DNA from 4 places in the Mycobacterium sp. ITM-2016-00316 genome. Region 4 is predicted to be linked to each of the others. Evidence: predicted binding sites of a transcription regulator. Region 4 holds the regulator's gene; each other region holds the start of a gene.
What was found. Region 4 encodes LexA, which represses DNA repair genes until DNA is damaged. Its sites were predicted from a motif close to CGAACANNTGTTCG; they were not measured.

Region 1 (5,716 bases), 2.3 Mb from region 4:
GCCTTGGGTATCAGGCAGGCGGTGCTGATCGGGCATTCGATGGGCGGAACCGTCGCATCGGTGTTGGCGGGCACCCATCCCGACATGGTGGAGCGGGTGGTGGTCTCGGATACGCCCGCCGCCGGCGATCTGGTGTCCATGCCGCTGCTGGGAAAGATGGTGTGCTGGCCGGTGATCGGTCCCGCGATGGATCAGTTCCGTCGGGTGCCGGCGATCACCGAGGGCTCGTTGCAAACCGGCTTTGCCGCGGACTATCCGGTGCCGCAGTTCGCATACCGGTCATTGGAACGGCTCACCTACCGGGGTGTCTGCGATTCCAAGAGTGGCGCGCCCCCTTCGGTCGCGGACATGCTGACCGATCTGGGCAAGCCGGTGCTGGTCGTCTGGGGTGAGACTGACGCGCTCACGCCGACGGACCCCAATGTCACGCGGTACTCCGCGGCGGGTCTGACCCCGCGCATCATCGCCGGTGCGGGGCATAGTCCAATGGTGGAGAAGCCCGATGAGTTCCTCTCGGCGATCGGCGAATTCGTCAGAGGGTGAGTCCGCGGGCGATGACCAAGCGTTGAATCTGATTGGTGCCCTCGAAAATCTGCGTGATCTTGGCTTCCCGCATGTACCGCTCGGCGCGGAAGTCACGGGTGTAGCCGACTCCGCCGAGCACCTGGACAGCATCGGTGGTGACTTTCATGGCGGCGTCGGTGGCGACCAGTTTCGCGACGCTGGCCTGCGCCGAATACGGCAGCCCCAGGTCCCGTCGGCGGGCCGCATCCAGGTACGTCGCGCGGGCGCTGATCACCGCGGCCGCCATATCGGCCAGCAGGAATCCCAGCCCCTGATGATCGATGATCTTGCGGCCGAACGTGGTTCGCTCATTGGCGTAGCGGGTCGCGTCGTCGAGGGCGGCCTGGGCGATGCCGACGGCGACCGCCGCGATGCCCAGTCGTCCCGAGTCCAGGGCGGAGAAGGCGATCGAAAGGCCTTGTCCCTCAACGCCGATCAGCCGGTCGGCGTCGATGCGGGCATTGTCGTAGAACGCTGCGGTGGTGGGCACTGCGTGCAGGCCCATCTTCTCCTCGGGCTTGCCGAAGGTCAGACCGTCCAGGTCGCCGGGTACCAGGAAGCAACTGATTCCCTTGGAGCCTTCACCGGTGCGTGCGAACAGTGTGTAGAAGTCCGCGACGCCCCCGTGGGTGATCCAGGATTTCGATCCGTTCAGCACATAGCCGTCGCCATCGGGGACGGCCGCGCACCGCAGCGCCGCCGCATCGGAACCGGCCTGTGGTTCCGAGAGGCTGTACGCGCCGATCTGATCACCGGCGAGCATCCCCGGCAGCCAGCGCCGCCTCTGCTCATCGGTGCCGAAGGCCAGCAGCGGATGCGAGGACAGGCTGTGCACGCTGACCGCGACCGCGACGGCCGCCCACCGCGCCGCGATCTCCTCGAGCACCTGCAGGTACACCTCGAAGGGCTGGCCTCCGCCGCCCCACTCCTCGGGCTGGGGCAGGCTCAGCAGCCCGGCCGCACCGAGTTGCGCGAACACCCCGTCGGGATAGGTTTCGGCCTTCTCGTGGGCGTCGACGATGGGGTCGAGCAGCTTGTCGGCGATATCGCGGGTGAGCGCGATGAGTTCTTTCGCCTCGTCGGACGGGAGCAGGCGGTCGACGGGCACGGCAGTCACCTCTCGGAAAACGGTACTCAGATCGATCGAACAGTACCATCCAGAGAGTACTGGAAGTTGGCGCTCAGTACTATTTAGGAATGTCCGACCTGCTGGGGGCGGTTCTGGGCGTCAGGCGAACGCGTGTCAGGACTTGTCGGTGACCGAATGTATGTTCGAAGTATGAAGGCGGCGACGGAGGCGGTGACGGCACTGGACGCCGCACGCGAGCAGCTGCGCGCCGAACGCACCGCGGTGGCCGCGAAGATACTGGCCGCGGGCACCTTCGCGGTCGCCCGGATGGCGGAGCTGGGCAATGCGTTCGAGGACCTGATCGTCGATGACTGGGAGCTGGTCGCCGCCGAACTCGGCGCCGAACTCGGGCTCAGCCGCGGCCGCGCTTGCACCATGATCACCCAGGGCCGCACCCTGCTCGCCCACCTGCCCCGCTTCGCTGAGGTCTTCGCCACCGGTGTGGTGGATCTACGGGTGCTGCGGATCATCCTGCACCGCACCGGGCTGATCACCGACCCCGACATCATGTCCGTCATCGACGCCCTGCTCGCCAAGGCGGCGCCCTCGTGGAACGGGCTCTCCGATGACCGCGTCTCCGAACTCGTCGATTGGATGGTCATCGACGTCGATCCCGATGCGGTGCGCCGGGCCCGGGAATCCCGGCGTGCCCGCAGCATCACGGTGGAGCCGTGCGGTGACGGGCTGGTCGAGATCTACGGCCGCCTCGATGCCACCGCCGGTGCGGTGCTCGATCAGCGCCTCGATGACCTGGTCCGCACGGTGTGCCCGGATGATCCACGCACGACCGCCGAACGCCGCGCCGATGCTGTCGAGCCCCTCGCCCTGGGCGCGACCAGCTTGCCGTGTTTGTGCGGGAAGCAGGAATGCCCGGCTGCCGGCAACGAGGCTCCCCACGGGCACATCGTCCTCCATCTGCACGGCGACCGGGACACTGTCGAGGGCAGCTCGGACCACCCCGCGCTACTGCCCGGCTATGGACCGGTCCCCGCCGAAAAGGTCCGCGAGATGAGACCGCGCGCCACGATCCGGCCCGTACCTGAGGTAGCCGATCTGGGGGCCGAGCGCGGCTACCAACCGTCCCGCGCGCTCACCGAGTTCATCGGCTGCCGGGATCTGACCTGCCGCTGGCCCGGGTGCAATGTCCCGGTCACGCGCTGCGATATCGACCATACGACCCCGTGGCCCTACGGCCCGACACATCCGTCGAACACGAAGCTGTATTGCCGGATTCATCACCTAATCAAGACGTTTCACTCCGGACCGGGTGGCTGGAACGACCAGCAGCACGCCGATGGCACGATCACGATCACCGCCCCCAACGGCCGTATGTACACCACCACACCAGGCGGGACGCTGTTCTTCCCGCAGATCGCGCAGCCGACCGCAGCCCTCGTGTTGCCACCGGCCCCACCTCCCGGCACGCACCGAGTATTCGCCGCTCCCAAGCGAAAACGCACCCGGGCGCAGAACCGGGCATACCGAATAGCCCATGAACGTGGGCTCAACCGCGCCCACTACGAAGCGAACCCACCGCCCTTTTAGGTGTGCGGGCGACGGGTGACACTAGCCGCCGACCGGCCCCGTTACCGCGTCCTGCCCACCCGCGCTGATCACCAGAGCAGCCATCACCAGCGCAATGCCCGCCACCTCGGCCGCCGCCGGAATCTGGTGCAGCAGCAGGGCGCCGACCACGGCCGCGGTGGCCGGTAGCAACGCCAGCAGCAGCGCGAACCGTGCTCGGCCCACCCGGGTGAGCACCACCTGATCGAGCGCATATGGCACCGCGGTGGACAGCACGCCGACACCGAGACCTAACAGCCAGGTGCGTGGCTCGGCGAACACGGCCGCGTCCTCGAGCAGTTGGCCGCTCACCAGAGGTGCGGCCAGCACCGCCGCGGCCACCGCCATCCCGACCGCCAGCGAGTCCAGCCCGCCGCCCGCGTCGGCCACCCGCTTGCCGAGCAGGATGTAGCCGGCCCACAGCGCGGCGGCGACGAGCGCGAAGATGATGCCCAGTGTGTCGGCCCCGGTCTGGACCCCGGCCAGCAATGCGACGCCGGCGGCCACCAGCACCACCGCCAGCACGTCACGCGCGCGTCGCGAACCCAGCGTCGCGACCGCCACCGGCCCCAAAAACTCGATGGCGACGGCGGTGCCGAGCGGGATCCGGGCGATCGACTCGAAGAAGGCGACGTTCATGCCGACCGTCACGATGCCGAACCCACCGGCCACCGCGATACCGCGGCGCGTCCAGGCCCGCCGCCACGGCCGACGCCAGGCGATGAGCACCAGTGCGGCCGCCGCCGCGCGCAGCCAGGCGACCGCCGCGGGATCGGTCGTCTCGAACAGGAACACCCCGACCGCGGCACCGATGTACTGCGAGATCGCACCGACGACGAAGAACGCGGGCACCGACCAGGCGGGCACCCGCGTCACGGCATCACAGCGCGGCGTTGATCGCGTCCACCCGGTCCTTGGCGTCACCGAAGAGCATCTGGGTGTTGTCGCGGAAGAACAGTGGGTTCTGCACGCCCGCATAGCCCGAGGCCATGGAGCGTTTGAAGACGATGACGTTGTCGGCGTTCCACACTGTGAGCACCGGCATACCGGCGATCGGGCTGGAGGGGTCCTCGGAGGCCGCCGGGTTGACGGTGTCGTTGGCGCCGATGACGAGCACGACGCTGGTGCCGTCGAAGTCGTCGTTGATCTCGTCCATTTCCAGCACGATGTCGTAGGGCACCTTGGCCTCGGCCAGCAGCACGTTCATGTGGCCGGGCAGCCGGCCCGCGACGGGGTGGATGCCGAAGCGGACGTTGACACCGCGCTCGCGCAGCTTGCGGGTCAGATCGGCCACCCCGTACTGGGCCTGCGCCACGGCCATCCCGTAGCCGGGGGTGATGATCACCGAGGACGCCGAGGACAGCAGCTCGGCGGCGGCATCGGCGGTGATCTCGCGGTGCTCGCCGTAGTCCTTGTCCTCCGCCGGGCCGGCCTCGATGCCGAATCCGCCGGCGATGACCGAGATGAAGGAGCGGTTCATGGCCTTGCACATGATGTAGGACAGGTAGGCGCCCGAGGAGCCGACGAGTGCGCCGGTGACGATCAGCAGGTTGTTGCCCAGCAGGAAACCCGCCGCGGCCGCGGCCCAGCCCGAGTAGCTGTTGAGCATCGACACCACCACGGGCATATCGCCGCCGCCGATGGAGGCGACCAGATGCCAGCCCAGCAGCAGGGCCAGCACGGTGACCGCGATCAGCAGCCACAGGCTGGGGTCGATCACGAACCAGACGGTGAGCGCGGCGAATGCCACCAGCGACCCCAGGTTGAGGACGTTCTTGCCGGGCAGCATAAGCGGTGCGGACTTCATCCGGGCCGACAGCTTGAGGTTGGCCACGATCGACCCGGTGAAGGTCACCGCGCCGATGAAGACGCCGATGAACACCTCGGCGGAATGGATGCCCAGCATGCCCTGCTCGGACATCGCGATGGCGTCCGGTCCTTCGGGGTGCGCCTCGATGTGCAGGTAGCCGTTCCAGCCGACCAGCACCGCGGCCAGGCCGACGAACGAGTGCAGCAGCGCGATCAGCTCGGGCATGCCCGTCATCTCGACGATCCGGGCTCGCCACAGGCCGATGGTCGCGCCGATCGCCATGGCGCCGAACAGCAGCCCCAGGCCCAGTGGCTCGATCTGGTGGTTGATCGCTAGGGCGATGGTCGCGATGAGCGCGATCGCCATGCCCACGATGCCGAAGCTGATGCCGGCGCGGGACGTCTCATGCCTGGACAGTCCGGCCAGGGAGAGGACGAAGAGCAGTGCTGCCACGACGTAGGCCGCGGTCGCAGCGGTTTCCAGGGTCAACATGGGGAGATTGATTCCGATCGGGTAGGCAAGAGACGCTAGCTGCGGGAGAACATCGCGAGCATGCGGCGCGTGACCGCGAAGCCGCCGAAGATGTTGATACTGGCGAGCATGATGGCGACGGTGGCCAGGGCGGCGATGACAGCATCGGTTTCCCCGAC
Region 2 (5,716 bases), 860 kb from region 4:
TCTTCATGTGAGTGTGCGTCCAATACACGAAGCGAAGGTACAGACTATGACGAATAAACCTGGCAGCATTGACTTTCCGTCCAAGGTCGGCGTGTTCTGGAACAGCGAGCCCTGGCCGATCCGCGATGCGCAGAATATGGCCCGCGAGATCGAGGCACTCGGATTCGGGTCGTTGTTCATGCCCGAGGGTGGCGGCAAGGACGCCCTGGTCGAATCCGCAGCCTTCCTCGGTGCCACCGAGCGCCTGGTGGTCGGGACCGGCATCGCCAACATCCACGTCCGGTTGCCCATGATGGCAGAGAGTGGCGCCCGGATCCTCACCGCCCTATACCCGGGACGGTTCGTCCTCGGCCTCGGCGTCAGCCACGCCCCCCTCGTCGAAGGCTCGCTCGGCGGTGCCTACCGCAAGCCGCTGGCGATGATGCGCGCGTATCTGGACGGCATGAACTCGGTGCCGGCTGAACTCGAGCCCGGCGCGCGACCGACACGACTGCTGGCGGCGTTGGGGCCCAAGATGATCGAACTCTCCGGTGAGCGCGCCGACGGCGCACACCCCTATCTCGTGCTGCCCGAACAGACCCGAACCACTCGCGCCATCCTCGGTGCCGACCGTTGGATTGTCACAGAACAAGCCATCGCCATCGGTGGCAGCGCCGAAGACCAGCTGCGGCGCGCCCATAACCACCTCGATCTTTACTCGCGGCTGGACAACTACCGGAACTCCTGGCTGCGACAGGGTTTCGACGAGACCGACCTGGTGGTCGGCGGGTCCGATCGGCTGGCGCGTGCCCTCGTCGGTATAGGAACAGCCGAGGACGCGGCCACCTCGGTCACCGCACATCTGGACGCCGGCGCCGACCACGTCGTCGTGCAGGTTGCCGTCGACGCACCAACCGACGACCCACTGCCCAATCTGCGGGCACTCGCGACCGCATTGGGCTTGTGATGCGCGTCGGAGTCACCTACCAGCAGAACGAACTCGGTGCCATACGCGCCTACGGACAGCGCGTCGAGGAACTGGCGTACAGCCAGGCCTAAGTCGACGCCGTCGCTGGATCAGTGCGGGCCCGGCGTCGCACGGGACCCACAGCCCTGCCAGACGGTCTGCACCAATCGATGAACCGCGGCGTCGTCCAGTGGCGGCATCCCGAACATCAACCGGTAGTAGGGCGGGGACACAAGAGCGTCCACGGCGACCTCGATGTCAACGTCGGCAGGTAACTCCCCGCTGCTGACGGCACCGCGCAGGGTGTCGGCGACGGCTGCGCGACGCGGGGTGATCCACTGGTCACGCAGTGCCCGCTCGATCGCGGGATCGAATCCAGACGCCGCAATGACGTTGCGCAGCAGCGGCCCGACGGACGGATCGGCGAGGATGCCGAATAGAGCACTGACGTGATGGACGACCGCCCCGACCGACGTGCTGCCTGTCGGGCGCGTGATGGATTCGCGCACCGAATCGAGCAGACCCTCCAACACGATTGCCGCCGCCGACGGCCACCACTTGTAGATCGTCGTGCGGCTCACTTCCGCGCGCTTGGCGATGGCCTCGATCGTCGCGGCCGCGGGCCCCCCGGCCAATGCCAACTCCGCGGCGGCTGTGAGGACTGCGTGGCGGGCAGCTTCGCTACGCGGTCGACCCCGTTGAGCGCCGCCACGCGCCGTGTCAGGACCGCAAGCCATTCTCCCAGCCTATTGCAGCGCCCGCTCGGATCCTGCCAACGCGATGACCAGACATACCGCGGCGGCGACTGCCCCGAACCCGAACATCACCGGATAGCTCAGTGATCGCGACAGGAACGCGAGCGCCGCGGGGACCGCAAACCCGAGATAGCTTAAGCAGTAGAACACCGCGGTCAGGCCCGCCAGGTCGTCAGGTCCCGCGATGCGCTGGATCTCCTGAAGACCGGCAAGCAGAGCCATTCCATATCCAGCGCCGAGCACGGCGGCCGCGACGAGCGCCGCCCACATCGTCAGTACCGTGGCAGCCCACCCGGCAAGACCCATACCCACGATGACCAGGCCCAGCGCAGCGACCACACCGCCGGCGCGGCCGGCCGTGACGAGGTTGCGGCCAATGTGCTGAGCCGTGAATCCCACACCCAGAGCGACGACGCACAGCAGAGCAGAGAACGCGATGGGTGCCGCGGCGGCACGTTCTGACATCAACGCAGGAAGTACTGCGTACGCCGAAGCGCCTGCACCGAAGACCCACGGGGCGAGCGGCACGACCACGAACAGGAAACGTCGGTGCGAGGCCCCCTGCACAACAAGGTCGGTCCACCACGGGCGGGCCGAGGTGCTGCGGACACGCGACTCGGGAACACCGAGAAGAACAACCGCTGCGGCCAGCGCCATCACCGCGTTGATCGCGTACGGCAGCACTGTGGGCGCGGGTCCCCATTCGGCGAGCGTGCCCGCAACACCGGCGCCGAGGCCGAAACCCGCTGTCAGACTCATTGCGGCGCGCCGGGCGCCGGCGTTTCCATGCTCCCCCGGAGCGCCTGATAGTTCCTTGATCCAACTGCCGCCGACGGCCATCACAAGACCAAGTGCCAGTCCGCTGAACACCCGACCCACACCGAGCACCACAGCGGATTCCGCACCGCCCGCCAAGATCAGCGAACCCACCGCGGCGAGTACCGGTGCAGGAAGCATCAGCGGGCGACGCCCGAAGCGATCCGACAGCGGGCCACCCACGAGCAGGCCGGGCACGATTCCGAGGACATACGCGAAAAGCAGTAGATCGACGGTGACCGCGGAGAAGCCGCCTTGGGCGCGGTACATCACCAGTAGCGGAGTGAATTCGTTACCGCCCCATGCGATCGCGAACGTCGCCGACGCGACGGCCAGCCACTGCCGGGCGCCGCCTGAGCCGACACGGTCGGCTGAGGTCTCCTTGGCGGGCGCGGTCATCACACGGCCCGGCATTTACTGAACATGATGTCCACTATATAGGGGGCGCCCTTGGAGCGCGACACCGGTGGCGTTGACGTGAAACATATTCTGCCCCTTTGGTTTCACCAGTCACGCGGCAGCCGGAATTGTCGGTGGTAGCACGTATGTTCGATATATGACATCGGACCTGGCCGCTGCGGTCAGCGCCTACACCGCGAGTGTGGACGCGCTGCTGACCGCCGACGTCGATGCCTGCTCACACCGGGACCTGCTCACCGCGTTCGCCGACGTCGAGACCACCACGCAACGAGTCCCGATGCTCCAGTACGCGATCCTGGCCCGTCTGCAACGCGAAGCCACTCCCGCCGAGTTGGGCGCGACCTCCTGGACGAAACTGCTCACACTGCGCACCCGGATGAGCAAGGGCCGCGCCCACAAACTCCTCACCCGCGCCGCCCAACTGGCACCGCGGCGAACACTGCAGGGCCAAGACATGGCGCCCGAGTGGGAACACACCGCCGCCGCGCTGTCGCGCGGCGCTTTCGGCGAGGAACATCTTGAGGTGATCCGCAAGTTCTTCAACGCATTGCCCGCCACCGTCGACCCGATCACCCGCTCCCACGCCGAGCAGTCGCTGGTCACGGCCGCCGCCGACCTGGACCCGCACTCGTTGACCGTCCTGGCGATCCACCTGCTGGCCCTGCTGCACCCCGACGGCGAGGAACCTGCCGACGCCGCCGCACGCAAAGCCGGCCTGCACCTGGGCTCTCAACAACCCGACGGCCTGAGCTACCTATCGGGGTGGGTCACCCCGAAATTGCGCGCCATGATCGAACCCATCCTTGCCAAATTCTCCGAACGCGGCCGCCACCCCGCACCCGAACCCGGGCCCACAGAAGCGCAACCGCCACTGTTTGACGAACCCGAGCCGGAACCGCACCCCGAACTCGAACAGCCTGCCAGTGAGGACAATCCGTCTCCTCCGCACCACGAGGACCCGCGCCCGCCGCTGTTGGATGCCCAGTGGCGCAGCAAGGCCCACTACCTTCACGACGCCGTCGAAGCCGCCTTCGACCTGCTGCTGCGCTCCCAGACCCTGGGCCGACTCAACGGACTACCCACCACCGTGGTGATCACCACGACCCTGCAAGAACTCCACGCCGGCGCCGGATACGCCGTCACCGGCGGCGGGTCCGTGCTCCCCATGCGCGATCTGATCGCGATGGCCGCCGCCGGGGCTTACCACTACCTCGCCGTCTTCGACGGCCACACCTCCATGGCCCTGCACCTCGGCCGCGCCCAACGCTGCGCCACCGGAGCCCAGAAACTCGCACTGTTCGGCCGTGAACGCGGCTGCACCTGCCCCGGCTGCGACGCCGCGTTCTACGACACCCAGGCCCACCACGGCCACAAAGACTGGAAACACGGCGGACAGACCAACATCGACGACCTCACACTGGCCTGCGGCCCCGCAAACCAGATGATCGAAGACACCGGCTGGAGCACCCGACGCCGCCCCGACGGCCGCTTCGAATGGATCGACCCCACCACTGGCCGAGCCCATCTCAACAACCTGCATCACCCCGAACGCCTCCTCGCACCCCGAGAAGACGACCCGCCTCCCTAGAACAAAGCGCCCAACCCGCGCAACGCGCGCGGTACAGCTCCGGATCATCTATCCGGGTGCTTGCCATCGTTTCCGGACCGCGGCTATGGCCCGCACGGCAATTCGATGGGGTTGACCGTTCGCCAGGTCGATGATCGAGTCCGCGACCGCCCAGGACATCTTGCCGTCGCTCATCGAGACCATTTGCGCAACACTCTGGTATGCGGCCATGCCGACGAACATCGCGACCTCGCGGTCATTGGTGGCCGTCTTCCTGGCCTGCCGGGCGACGACGCGGTTGAGCAGCCGCCCGATTCGTGACGCGGCGAGTTCCTGCAGGGTTGACTGACGTGTGAAGTGCGGATGCGAGGGTGGGGGGACCTCAGCCGCCGGCACGGGCGGGGGCGCGGGCACCAATTGGGTTCCCACGGCGGGAAGGTCGGAGTAACCGACGATGCCTGGCCGCGCAGCCACGACGGCCGGAATGGCGTTGACGACCGGCATGGCCGTGATGACCGAGCCGATGCCGACCATCTCGTCCATGGTCATCGAGCCGAATTCCGGCAGCACTCCGGCTCGCAGGGTGACGTTCGGGTGGCCGCGGATCTCGATCTCGTAGGCCATTGCGATGTCCCAAGCCGGGGTGAGGTGGGGGGTGATCGTCCACTTCACGGCGGTCTCGACAACGTCCAACCCACTGACCGAGCCGATCCAGCGCGCGTAGATGCCGGCAACGGTACCTGCGCGAACATCACGTCCGGGGATATCGAGATCTTCTGCTGCGTAGGCGAACTCGACATCGCACCGAATGCCGTCGAGGGCGAGGCCAAGCAGGTCGGCCAGCGCCTCGCAGGTGTCGCCGAACGGGATGGTGGCGTGCTCGATGTCTGCTTCGTGGTTCGCGTCACCCGCCGGACGCCCCCAGCCCAGCTCGTCCTGGTTCGCGTCCCCGGCCCAGGGCCCGATGTCGAAAGACTCCACAATGCTCACGTAGTTGGCGGTACGGCACACGTTGGTCGCGATCGACGCCAAATACTGCACGTAGCCCGGGTTCACGCCACTGCCGAACATACTGACACCACCTTCGACGGCGGCGGCCTCGATCCGCGCACGACTCTCCTCGCCATACGCACGGCCGGTCATGAAGTGTGCAGTCGTCGCGACATTGATGCCAGCACGAAGCAGCGTCTCCAGATGGTCGATGTCGGGATG
Region 3 (5,716 bases), 2.3 Mb from region 4:
TGGCGACCAGCACGCTGCCGTTGCTGGAGCCGCTCTACCTGGCCGGCGATCTGCTGAACATGGTGAGCTTCGGGACGTTGGGCACTTTGCCGATCCGGTTGGCCAACGCGCTCGCCCCGGCCATGACAAGTCTGGTCAACTTGGGCTATACCGACGTGGTGCGCAACCCGGACGGGACCTACACCCGCACGCTGGACGACCCGGACACCGCGACACCGTTCATGTCCTTCCCGGATGTGAACTGGGGCCGGGCCATCAACGATGTGCTGACCTCACTGGCGAACGGATTCCACAAGGAGTTCATCAGCGGCAACCCGACCGCGGCGCCGCCCAACGTGCTGGAGAACCTGGGCAAGCTGATCCAGACCCTCACCAAGGGGCTGAATCTGGGCGGCCTCACCGCTGGGCTGCAGGACGGCCTCGACAACCTGGTCGCCGGTCTCACCGGACAGGCGAGTCGCCAATCCCCGAATGCGGCGCGCACCCTGGCCGCCGCGGCAGGCGATCTTCCAGACCCCGATGCCAAGCTCGTCACCCTCTCGGTGGATCCCGACGGAGAGGTCCCGACCGGTAAGCACGCCGCCAATCCGAGCGCCGCGATTCCAGAGGACTCCGGCTTGCCGCCCAAGCACGCCGCCCCCGACGATGCGGAGGCCGAGGATCCTCCTGTCGAGGCCGAAACTCCCTCGGAGGCAGAGGCTCCCGCCGAGACGCCGGCCGAACCCGAACCCGAGGCCGAGCTCGAACCCGAAGCCGAGGCCGTTCCCGACACCGAGGCCAACCCCGACGCTGAGGCCGAGGCTCCGGTGGTGAAGAAGCCGACGGTCAAGAAGAACCCGTTGGAGAACCTGGTGCGTGACATCACCAATGCGTTCACCCCCAAGAAGAAGAAGCCGGCGACCACGTCGACCGCGGGGGATACCGACGCGGACGCGAAGACGTCCGAGGCGCCGGAGACCAAGACGTCCGAAACCAAGAAGTCCGAGACCAAGAAGTCCGAGACCAAGAAGTCGGACACCAAGAAGGCGGATAAGGAAGCCGCCTAGTTGTACCTAGTCGCCTGTCACGTAGGGCATTCTCGGCGTCGTGGGGCCGTGTTCTGCGGAACGTGCAGTAGCGCAGCGTCTTACGCTCAGCCGTAGTGCCTCGCGACCGGTCCGGCGGCGCGATCTCCCGCCGGACCCGCCGCGTGGACGGTGTTCTCTGTGTAGTTGTCAAGGTGCCGTGCGGGTTTGGTTATGCGGCGGTGGGTAGGTCGGTCATGGTGCGTCGTGCGTGTGAGCGTAGGTGTTCCGGTTTCGGTTGGCCGGGGCGGTGGGGTGGGATGAACCAGGGGTGGCGGTCGGGGCCGAGGTAGACCTGCCAGCCGCCGTGGTGGATCGCGGTGTGGTGCAGTCGGCACAGCAGCACGCCGTTGTCGATGCTGGTGTGGCCTCCGCTGCTCCAGGGTTGGATGTGGTGGGCGTCGCACCAGGACACGGGTCGTCCGCAGCCCGGGTGCGCGCATCCACGGTCGCGGACCGCCAACCCTTTGCGGATGGCGGGTGTGAACAATCGTTCGGCGCGCCCGACGTCCAGTGGGGCGCCCGCACCGTCGACCGTCACCGAGGTCAGGGTGCTGTCGCACATGATGAGGTCCGCGGTGCGGGTACTGACGGGACCGCCGAACCCGAGAATGTCCACGCCTGGTGCTGCGGCGGGGCGGGTGAGGGTGACGTGCGGGAGCACGCCCCCGCTCATCGGGCGCAGGGAACTCGACAGGTAGGTGCGCATGATCTGCCCGAACGCGTCGGCGCGGCGCCGCCCGGTCGGGCGTGGGTCCGGGGACCCGTCCGGCAGCGGTATCGGCCGGCACAACGGATCCAGTGCGGTGAGCAGTTCCTCTGCCGTGAGCGCGTCGAGATCCAAGCTGGCCGCGACCCGCCCGTCGTCGGTCTGCGTCAGGGTCATGTCGTTGAGGTCGGTGTTTTCGGCGACCGGCACCGCCCCGTCGTCGAGCGGAGTGGCGGCGGTTCTTGCGATGGCGATCTCGCGGGCCTTCTTATCGACACCCGACGGGGTGGTCTCGATCATCAGCGTCGTCACGACCGCGGCCCGGTCCTCATCAGACAACGCGACCCTGCCGGACACATGCGCGAGGCCCTTGCCGACCGCGTCGGCGAACTCGATACCGACCCCACCGAGCCGCTGCAACTGCGTCAACGCCGGCAAGGTGTGCGCCGCCCGGCCCACCCGCGCCGCCCGGTACGCCGCACCCGGCGCCACACCCAGACTGGTCAGCAGATCGACCCCCGTGCGCAGGTGTCTACGCGCCGGGATCCCGGCCCGCTCCGCGGCCGCAACCGCCTGAGCGATCACATGATCGAACAGATTGCGCAAGGTCACCGCCGCCGCCAACACCGCCAACAACGGCTGCTCATCGATCACCCTTCGCGGACAGTCCAGCAGCTGAAACAGCGTGCGATCAGCGTCATCCTCGGCTGCAGGTACCGGGGTGAGGTCATCAATCAACGCATCAATGAACATGTCGAGATCAGTGGCGTCCATGTGGATACCGACTTTCACAGAAGGTGCCCCAACGGGCACGATCAGTCACAACGGTCCGCACAGCCCGAAAGGGGCCATCGAACCTCGCGGCGACCGGAGTCGCGGTCTGTGCTCACCGGGTGGTGATGGGAGCAACGTCGCATTCGAACTTGTGTTCGATGCTACGCCGAATCAAGGCCCCGCGCAAGGGAAATTTTGGGGACACGGGCGACAGTTCGTGCGGTCTTGGTGACGGTCTCGACATTCTCGGTCTTGTCGAATCGGGCCGGAACCGTTCCTGCACCACACTATTCGTGCCGAGTAGGCCGGTTCGAGTGTCTAGTTGAAGGCCAACCAGCTGGGTAGCGCGCGTTCCCGCGAATCGCAGAGCACCTGCAACGTGTCGCACGACCCCTTGGGTACGCCCGCACCCGCCCACATGCCGCCGGTGTCGCGACGCAGCACGATTGCCGAGGATCCGCCGCCGTCGAGCAGCAGAGCGGTGTCACTTCCCAAGCCGCGGAACAGGTCCTGTATCTGATCGGGTGTGTAGCTGCCGCCCTGGAACACGTACATCTCGTCGCGGTCGCGGGCATAGGCCAATGCGGTGCGCGCCGCTGAAGGGCCCGGATCGTTCATCTGTCCGGTGTCGCCCGGGGCGAGCAACCCGAGACCGCTGACCGCGACGAAACGGGTGCCCTTGTTCATCAGATCGGAGATCACCGGGCCGGCCGCATCGAAGTCGTCGCCTGAGCGCGGCGTCACCACGAACGGTGCCCCCGCGACCGGCAGAATCATGGTGGACAGCGGGGTCCAGACCTCGTCACCCCCGGACAGACCCTGTTTACCGGCGTAGGCCACGGTTCCGGTGAGCGGCACGTTCACTCGGCCCAGCCCGCGGGTGTTGTCGACGTAGGGGCCCAGCGGTGAGCTGCAGCCGGTCGTCTTCCAGGATCCGCGCTGCTGGCCGCGGATGTCGAAGAAGTTGGCATTGATGGCAATGGTGGGCTGCCCCAACGCCTGCCACGCGGCGATCGGGGTGTAGATCTCCGAGGCCTGCACCAGTCCGTCCCCGGTGCGGGCGCCCGGGGTGCGTTCGCACCGGGACTGATAGCCGTTGTGGGTGTCCACCAGCAGCCTCGGTGCCAGCCGCTGCGAGGCGGATTTGATGATCATCAGGTGGCCACCGCCGCCGCCCTCGTACCAGTTGCCTGCCGCGTTGAGCATCGGTGTCGGATTGCCGCCGCCGAAGTTGTACACCAGGTAGGAGCCGCGGGTGTTGGCGATGGCGGTCGCCAGCAATGTCCGGCCGTCGGCGGCAGCCGCGATCGGTGCGCCCGTGGTCGTCGACAGCGCCGCGGTGACCGTCAGCGTCGCGATACCGGCGGCGAGGCGCCGGAGACGGGCGACAACGGTCGGCACGGCGATCCCTTCAGAAAACAGAGCCTGCAGTGGTGTGGACAGCGAACACAATCAATCACACCAGCAACACTGTCAACTTGCGTCACAACATCGTCACAGTTGAGCATCGGGTTATCGGCTTGAAGCCCAGCGGAATCGGGTAATACAGCCGAGTCCAGGCAAAACCACTGGCCAATCTGAGGAGCAGCAATGATCGGAACCATCATCAGCGCACTATTCGTCGGTCTGATCGTCGGCGTGTTGGCGCGGTTGATCATGCCCGGCAAACAAAGCATTGGCGTGATCATGACAATCCTGCTGGGTGCCGTCGGCTCGGTGGTGGGTAGTTGGCTGACATTCCAACTCGGCTACGCGAACGAAAACGGAGGCTGGGCCGTCATCCCGTTCCTGGCCGGTGTCGTGGTGGCCGTCGTGCTGATCGCGATCTATGTCGGGGTCACCGGCCGTAAAGGCACGACGGTCCGCTAGCGCCCTGCGCGGGGCTATCCCGGCGGCGCAAGCCGGTACACCGCATCGGCGTAGTCGTCGGTGACGTACACCGCGCCGTCGGGACCGGTCACGGCGGCAACCGGTCTGCCCCAACGACTTCCGTCGGGCGCCTGAAATCCGCCGACCAGGGTCTGCTGATCGCCGAGAACGCCGTCACGCCACTCGAAGAACGACACCTCGGGCTCCTGCGGGTTCTGTCGATTCCATGATCCGTGCACGCCGATCAGTGCGCCGCTGGCGTAGGGCGCAGGAAGGCGGCCGTCGGTGAAGCTCATCCCCAGCGGCGCCGAGTGGGCGCCCAGGCTCTGCTCCACTCGGGGCAGCGCAGCGCAGTCCATGGCCTCGCCGTCGGCATTGGTCTGGACGTCGCGGATCAGCTCGAGATCGGCCGAGCCGCCGTCGGGGTTGCAATAGGGCCAGCCGAGTTCGCGTCCGGGCGTCAGCCGGGCGACCGATTCGGGCGGATGGTCGTCGACGTAGCCGGGATCGACCGCACCCGTCCTCGGGTCCGCCACATTGTCGCGATTGTTCACTGCCGTCCACACTGCACCGTCGGGTGCGATGGCCAGGCCCGTGCCGTTGCGGACCCCGGTCGCGAACGGCTCCATCGCACCGCCGTCGGCGGGGACACGCATGATGGTCGCGCGCGGCGGGGTCGCCGTGCGGTCTTCCTCGGAGATGTTGCCGGTGGACCCGATGGAGAAGTACACGTCGCCGTCGGCGCCGACGGCGACGCTCTTCAGGGCGTGCGAGTAGGCGCCCCGCAGCTCGGGGCTGCGGGCATCGGGCAGGCCGTCGGCCACGGTGCGGCGGTCGGTGGCGGCGCCATCACGGTAGGCGTAAACGTCGACCCGGTCGCTCTCGGCGATGTAGAGGGAATCGCCGGCGAAGGTGAGCCCATGCGGCTGGTTGAGACCGTCCAGGAGAACCTCGGTCTGCCCCGCGCGCATCGAGAGCACCTGTCCCGCACTGGGAACCGAGACCAGCATCGCTCCATCGGGTGCCCACGCGGCCAGCCGCGGCTTGGATGTTCTGGCCCATACCTCCAACGACCATCCCGCCGGGACCAGCGCGCGGCGGGGCTCGTCGAACGGGGCCTCGCCCATACCGTCGGGCACGGCCACCGTCACTTCGGTCAGGCCCGCTGCGGTCGGTGCGCTTGACGTGCCCGGCGGTGCGCTGCTCGGGCTGCCGGCGGAGGGCGGCCCGCCCGGCGTGCTGGTCGAGCAGGCGACCAGCATCGCTGCGCCGGCCAGGCCGCCGACGATTCTTCGGCTAT
Region 4 (5,716 bases):
GTTGCGCGCGGGCCTCAGCGAACGCGCGATCACCGGCTCGCCGGGCACCAGGGTCGCCGTGCTCGATGCGATGGGAGCCGACGAGCGCAGCGCCACCTGACTACCATCGGGGTATGGCCGTCGATGTGACCGTTCTGCGGGTGTTCACCGATTCGCGAGGCGAGTTCGGCAACCCGCTCGGGGTGATCGATGCCGCGACCGTCGATCCGGCCGACCGGCAGCGCATCGCCGCCGAACTGGGCTACAGCGAGACCGTCTTCATCGACATCCCGGAGCCCGGCGCGGCCAGCGCGCACGTCCGGATCTACACGCCGGTCACCGAGATCCCCTTCGCCGGGCATCCGACGGTGGGCACGTCGTGGTGGCTCAAGCAGCGCGGCACGCCGGTCCGGACCATGCACGTCCCGGCCGGCCTCGTACAGGTGGAGTATCTGTCCGAACCCGACGGCGAATGGACCGCGATCAGCGCGCGCTCGGACTGGGCCCCGGAACTGGTCATCTACGACCTGGCTTCGATCGACGAGGTGCTCGCCGCCGACCCGGCCGATTACCCCGACGATGCCGAGCACTACCTGTGGGCGTGGACCGACCGCGAGCGGGGAGCGCTGCGGTCGCGGACATTCGCGCCACAGCTCGGGATCGCCGAGGACGAGGCCACCGGTTCGGCAGCGGTGCGGATGACCGACTATCTGAGCCGGGACCTGCTCATCACGCAGGGCAAGGGATCCGAGATCCGCACCTGGTGGGATGCGACGGGTTGGGTGAAGATCGCCGGCCGGGTCGTCGAGGACACCGGGGTGCGGCTCGACTGATTCAGCCGGACGTGGAGACGCGGTGCGCGCGCAGCGCTTCGATCTCGCGCTCGAAATCGTCGGCCGAGGTGAACGACCGGTACACCGAGGCGAACCTCAGGTAGGCGACCTCATCGAGATCGCGCAGCGGCCCGAGGATGGCCAAACCCACTTCGTTGCTGGGGATCTCGGGTGATCCCGCGGCACGCACCGCATCCTCGACCTGCTGGGCAAGGAGGTTGAGCGCATCGTCGTCGACCTGCCGGCCCTGACATGCCCGGCGCACACCCTTGATGACTTTCTCTCTGCTGAACGGCTCGGTGACACCGCTGCGTTTGACGACCGCGAGCACCGCGGTCTCCACGGTGGTGAACCGTCGCCCGCATTCCGGGCAGGATCGACGACGCCGGATGGCCTGGCCCTCATCGGTTTCCCGGGAGTCCACGACACGCGAATCCGGGTGACGACAGAACGGACAGTGCATCACCGCTCCTTTGCCGCACCGCAGGTGGACGAGATCGAATGTCTTCGAGCCTACCTGGGTGAAGCGGGGCGGCATCAACCGATCGGTGCGATGAGGGTCTGCCCGGCCTGCACCGTGCCGGTTTCGAGCTTGTTGAGCTCGCGGATGCGCTCGACCACCGGGGCCGTGGGCACATCGGGTGCCACCCGGTGTGCGATGTGTTGCAGCGTTTCACCGTCCTGCACGTAGACCACCGACAGCCGGGTGGGCATCTGCACGGGCTCCTCGATGGGGCCGCCCAACTGTGCAACCAGCCCGAGCCACAACGTGATCCCGCCGGCCAGCAGCGCCAGCAGCACCGTGGCGCCGGGGGTGATCGGGCGACGCCGGCGCGAGGCGCGCGACATCAGCACGCCGGTGCCGCGGTGGCCCAGTGGCGCACCCCCCGGACGACGCGCCGGCTGCACGCGGCGGCGGCGCACCACGACATCGCGGGGCAACGGCCACACCTCGGCGGCCGTCGACGGCTGCGCCGCGGGGGCCGGGGCATAGGCACTGTGCCGGGTGATCGGCCGAGCTTCGAGAATTGTCATCTGACTGCCTCTCCGAGTAGGTGGCGTTCGCTTCTGTGTTCGAATGCTAGTCGATCATGTGTTCGATGAATAGAACATGTGATCGAACTGTTGCGAAACGATAGACGAGGCCACCGACAAGCGATTCGGGCCGATTTCAATTGCGCACAATTTAATTGTGCAATACGCTTGCAGCGTGCAGACCGCCCGACTCGACGACCAGTTGTGCTTCGCGCTGTACTCCGCGTCGCGGGCGGTCACGGCGGCCTACCGGCCGCTGCTGGACGAACTCGGCATCACCTACCCGCAGTACCTCGTGCTGCTGGTGCTGTGGGAGGAAGAGCACTGTTCGGTCGGGCACCTGGGCCATCGCCTGCACCTCGATTCCGGCACGCTGTCGCCGCTGCTGAAGCGGCTGGAGAACAGCGGACTGGTGGTCCGGCAGCGCGCCGCCGATGACGAACGTCGCGTCGAAGTGACCGTGACGCCCGCCGGGCGAGCATTGCAGGCGCGTGCCGCCTGCATACCCGAACGGCTGCTGCGGTCGTCGAACACCTCCGAGGGTGACCTCGCGGCGCTGCGCGACGTGCTGCGCGGACTGGTGGACCACCTGGATTCCCTGCAGTGACAACACGAAAGGACCGACCATGAAGACGCTCTACACCGCGGAGGCACTCGCCACCGGCGAGGGCCGCGACGGACACGGACGCACATCGGACGGGAAGGTCGATGTGGCACTGAGCATCCCGAAGGAAATGGGCGGCTCGGGCGCGGGCACCAACCCCGAGCAGTTGTTCGCCGTCGGATACGCCGCCTGCTTCCACTCCGCGCTGCGCCTGGTCGCGCGCCAGCAGAAGGCCGACGTCTCCGATTCCGCGGTCGGCGCCCGGGTGGTGCTCGGATCCGGCGACGACGGCGCCTTCGGCCTGGCCGTCGAGCTCAGATCACCCTGCCGAACGTGGATCACGCGACGGCACAGCAGCTCGCCGAGGCCGCCCACCGGGTCTGCCCGTACTCCAACGCCACCCGCGGCAACATCGAGGTCACCCTGACGGTGGCCGATGAGTGAGCTTCCGGCCCCACCGCCGACCACCCGGGCACGCACCATCGCGCGGCTGGCCCTTGCGGGCGCCATGATCTTCGCCGGTTTCAGTCACCTGTTCTGGGCGCGCGAGGAGTTCCAGGCCCAGGTCCCCACGTGGGTGCCGATGGACGCCGACGGCGTGGTGATGGCCTCGGGCGGTGTCGAGATCACCCTCGGCGTCGGACTGGCCCTGCTGCGGCGCGACCGTGTGCTGGTCGGCCGGCTACTCGCCGCGTTCTTCGTGCTGATCTTCCCCGGCAACATCGCGCAATTCGTCAACCACGCCGACGGTTTCGGTCTCAACAGCGATACCAGCCGGTTCGTCCGCCTGCTGTTCCAGCCCGTGCTGATCGCGTGGGCACTGTGGTCGACGGCGGTGCCGCGGGGCGCAGGCGGATCCGACACGCCTCGAACACATGTTTGATTATCTGCGCGTCGGCGACTACATTCGGCGCCATGAGCGACAGCACCGAAACCCCTGAGGCACGCTCCAGCCTGACCGAGCGTCAGCGCACCATCCTGGAGGTCATCCGCACCTCCGTGACCAGTCGCGGCTATCCACCCAGCATCCGCGAGATCGGCGATGCCGTCGGCCTGACGTCGACGTCGTCGGTGGCCCATCAGCTGCGCACCCTGGAACGCAAGGGCTACCTGCGCAGGGACCCGAACCGTCCACGCGCGGTGGATGTCCGCGGTTCCGACGAAATGGTGACCCCGGTCGTGGCCACCGATGTCACCGGCTCGGACGCCCTGCCCGAACCCACCTTCGTCCCGGTTCTCGGCAGGATCGCCGCGGGCGGGCCCATCCTGGCCGAACAGGCTGTCGAGGAGGTCTTCCCGCTCCCCCGCGAGTTGGTCGGCGAGGGGTCACTGTTCCTGCTGAAGGTGGTCGGCGAGTCCATGATCGACGCCGCCATCTGCGACGGTGACTGGGTGGTCATCCGTCAGCAGAACGTCGCCGACAACGGTGACATCGTCGCGGCGATGATCGATGGTGAAGCCACCGTCAAGACCTTCAAGCGCACCCGGGGTCAGGTGTGGCTGATGCCGCACAACCCGGCGTTCGACCCCATCGACGGTAACGACGCGGTCGTGCTCGGCAAGGTCGTCACCGTCATCCGCAAGATCTGAGGACGCTCAGTCCGCCCGGACGAATCCGTTCGTCCGGGCGAAGTCCTCACTGGCGAACCAGATCTCGGCCTCGGTATCGCGATATCCCGGGCTACCCGGAGCCCAGTACAGCCCGGTCTTGGTATCTGCCTTGATCGGATAGCCCTCCGGCGCGCGGTAGCGGTCACCGGTGGCGAGCCGCATCGAGGTCCAGCCGGCGTCCTCGGGCTCCTCGTCCTGGATCGCGGCGTGGCGGCCACTGGGAAAATCGGGCTCGTACTCGGGTACGACCATGGTCGGTGGATCGAACTGCCCCGCCGACGTCTCGGGAAGAGTTTCGATGCGCGTGGGCGCGGTGTCGACCGCATCCGGATCATGGTCGAAACTCAGCGGCTCCTCCTGCGGCGCACGCAGTTCCTCGAGCTCATCGCCCTCGACGTCGTGATCGTCGGAGCCGTACTCATCGGAGCCGTACTCGCCGGGTTCCTCGTCGTACTCGTAGTCCTCGTCACCGGATTCGTCATCGGCGGCGCCGGAATCGTTGCCGGTGCCGGTGTCGCCGGGGAGCACCGACGCCCACGGGCTCTGCGGCGTGTAGACGGCCGGTTCGGGCCGGCTGGGATAGCCGGACTCGAAGCGGTCCTCGTACCCGCCGTCGTAGCCGCGCTCGTAGGGGTCGTCGCCGAACTCGTCATCCTCGCGGGGGCGCCGGTTGCGCAGTACGGCGATGGCGACCAGCGCGATCACACCCACCAGCGGGATCAGGCCCAGCAGCCACCACCACGGCGAGGAGTACCACTTGTCGCCGCTGCCCGAGCCGCCGCCGGTGGCTCCCGGCGCGTCGGCCGGCGCCTCCGGCGCGTCCGCACCGGGGACCTCCAGGCCCGCGAGCTGAGACTGCAGGCCGGCGGGCTCGGTGCTGAAGGTGTTGGTCGCCTTGTCCCACGAGATCGACCCGCCGTTGAACTGCTGGCTGATGACGGTGCCGTTCTCGGTTTGATCGCCCTTCGGCGCACCGAGTTCACCCGTCGCCCCACCGAGCTTCTCCCAGGCCGCGTTCATCGCACCGCGCACGATCACCGCACCGAAATCGGGCGTCCAGAAGATCACCGGCTTGTCCGCGGCGGCGAAGGTCGCCACCCGGCTCTGCGGTGTCAGCCCGCCGTCGGCCTCACTGGCGGTGGGGAACCCGAGGTCCCCGGTCGGTCCGCCGACACTCTCGTATTTGGCCAGCACCTGACCGGTGACCACATTGGCCCCGGTGTCCGGGCGGTAGAAGATCTTGCCGCCGGCGTAGTTCTGCCCGACCCCGTCGGCGCCGATCGCGTACTGCGCGCCCTCCTCGGCCCCCAGCGGGCCCAGCGCACCGCCGGCGGCCCGGCGGGCGGCGGCGATGGACGAGGTGGCGTCCGAGGGGACCTCGATGGCCCCGAGCTGACCTGCCAGCTCGGGCGGCACCGTGGTGAAGGCCTTGGTCTTGCGATCCCAGGAGATCTCACCGCCGGTGAACTTCTGGGTGACGGTGTCGCCGTTGGTGGTCTCGTCTTCGCTGGGCACTCCGAGCACGCCGGCCGAACCACCGAGGGCATCCCAGGCCTGGTTGATGGCCCCGCGGACGACCCGGGCACCGGTGTCCGGGGTCCAGAAGATGACCGGCTGGTCGGGCGCGCTGAACGTGGAGTTGCGGCTGTTGGCC

Region 1: C6A86_RS00440 (DUF222 domain-containing protein) is a predicted target of LexA. The motif match lies at 1,826-1,839, and genes of this name have one in related genera.
Region 2: C6A86_RS07520 (HNH endonuclease signature motif containing protein) is a predicted target of LexA. The motif match lies at 3,056-3,069, and genes of this name have one in related genera.
Region 3: C6A86_RS00660 (HNH endonuclease signature motif containing protein) is a predicted target of LexA. The motif match lies at 2,692-2,705, and genes of this name have one in related genera.

What each region holds. Positions count from the first base shown of each region.
Region 1 is NZ_CP134398.1:90,229-95,944, forward strand. It holds gene C6A86_RS00430 (alpha/beta fold hydrolase) at 1-543, shown strand, start outside; gene C6A86_RS00435 (acyl-CoA dehydrogenase family protein) at 533-1,672, opposite strand; gene C6A86_RS00440 (DUF222 domain-containing protein) at 1,844-3,238, shown strand; gene C6A86_RS00445 (DMT family transporter) at 3,260-4,132, opposite strand; gene pntB (Re/Si-specific NAD(P)(+) transhydrogenase subunit beta) at 4,137-5,558, opposite strand; gene C6A86_RS00455 (Re/Si-specific NAD(P)(+) transhydrogenase subunit alpha) at 5,594-5,716, opposite strand, start outside.
Region 2 is NZ_CP134398.1:1,564,395-1,570,110, reverse strand. It holds gene C6A86_RS07540 (hypothetical protein) at 1-11, shown strand, start outside; gene C6A86_RS07535 (TIGR03620 family F420-dependent LLM class oxidoreductase) at 47-946, shown strand; gene C6A86_RS07530 (TetR/AcrR family transcriptional regulator) at 1,057-1,581, opposite strand; gene C6A86_RS07525 (MFS transporter) at 1,693-2,916, opposite strand; gene C6A86_RS07520 (HNH endonuclease signature motif containing protein) at 3,074-4,525, shown strand; gene C6A86_RS07515 (dihydrodipicolinate reductase) at 4,574-5,716, opposite strand, start outside.
Region 3 is NZ_CP134398.1:137,225-142,940, forward strand. It holds gene C6A86_RS00655 (hypothetical protein) at 1-1,046, shown strand, start outside; gene C6A86_RS00660 (HNH endonuclease signature motif containing protein) at 1,237-2,547, opposite strand; gene C6A86_RS00665 (phosphodiester glycosidase family protein) at 2,866-3,948, opposite strand; gene C6A86_RS00670 (GlsB/YeaQ/YmgE family stress response membrane protein) at 4,138-4,416, shown strand; gene C6A86_RS00675 (gluconolaconase) at 4,431-5,716, opposite strand, start outside; gene C6A86_RS00680 (pirin-like bicupin family protein) at 5,713-5,716, opposite strand, start outside.
Region 4 is NZ_CP134398.1:2,420,849-2,426,564, reverse strand. It holds gene C6A86_RS11655 (alpha/beta fold hydrolase) at 1-100, shown strand, start outside; gene C6A86_RS11650 (PhzF family phenazine biosynthesis protein) at 114-812, shown strand; gene nrdR (transcriptional regulator NrdR) at 814-1,275, opposite strand; gene C6A86_RS11640 (LysM peptidoglycan-binding domain-containing protein) at 1,350-1,847, opposite strand; gene C6A86_RS11635 (MarR family winged helix-turn-helix transcriptional regulator) at 2,023-2,454, shown strand; partial or broken gene C6A86_RS11630 (organic hydroperoxide resistance protein) at 2,474-2,895, shown strand; gene C6A86_RS11625 (hypothetical protein) at 2,888-3,334, shown strand; gene lexA (transcriptional repressor LexA) at 3,367-4,041, shown strand; gene C6A86_RS11615 (hypothetical protein) at 4,048-5,716, opposite strand, start outside.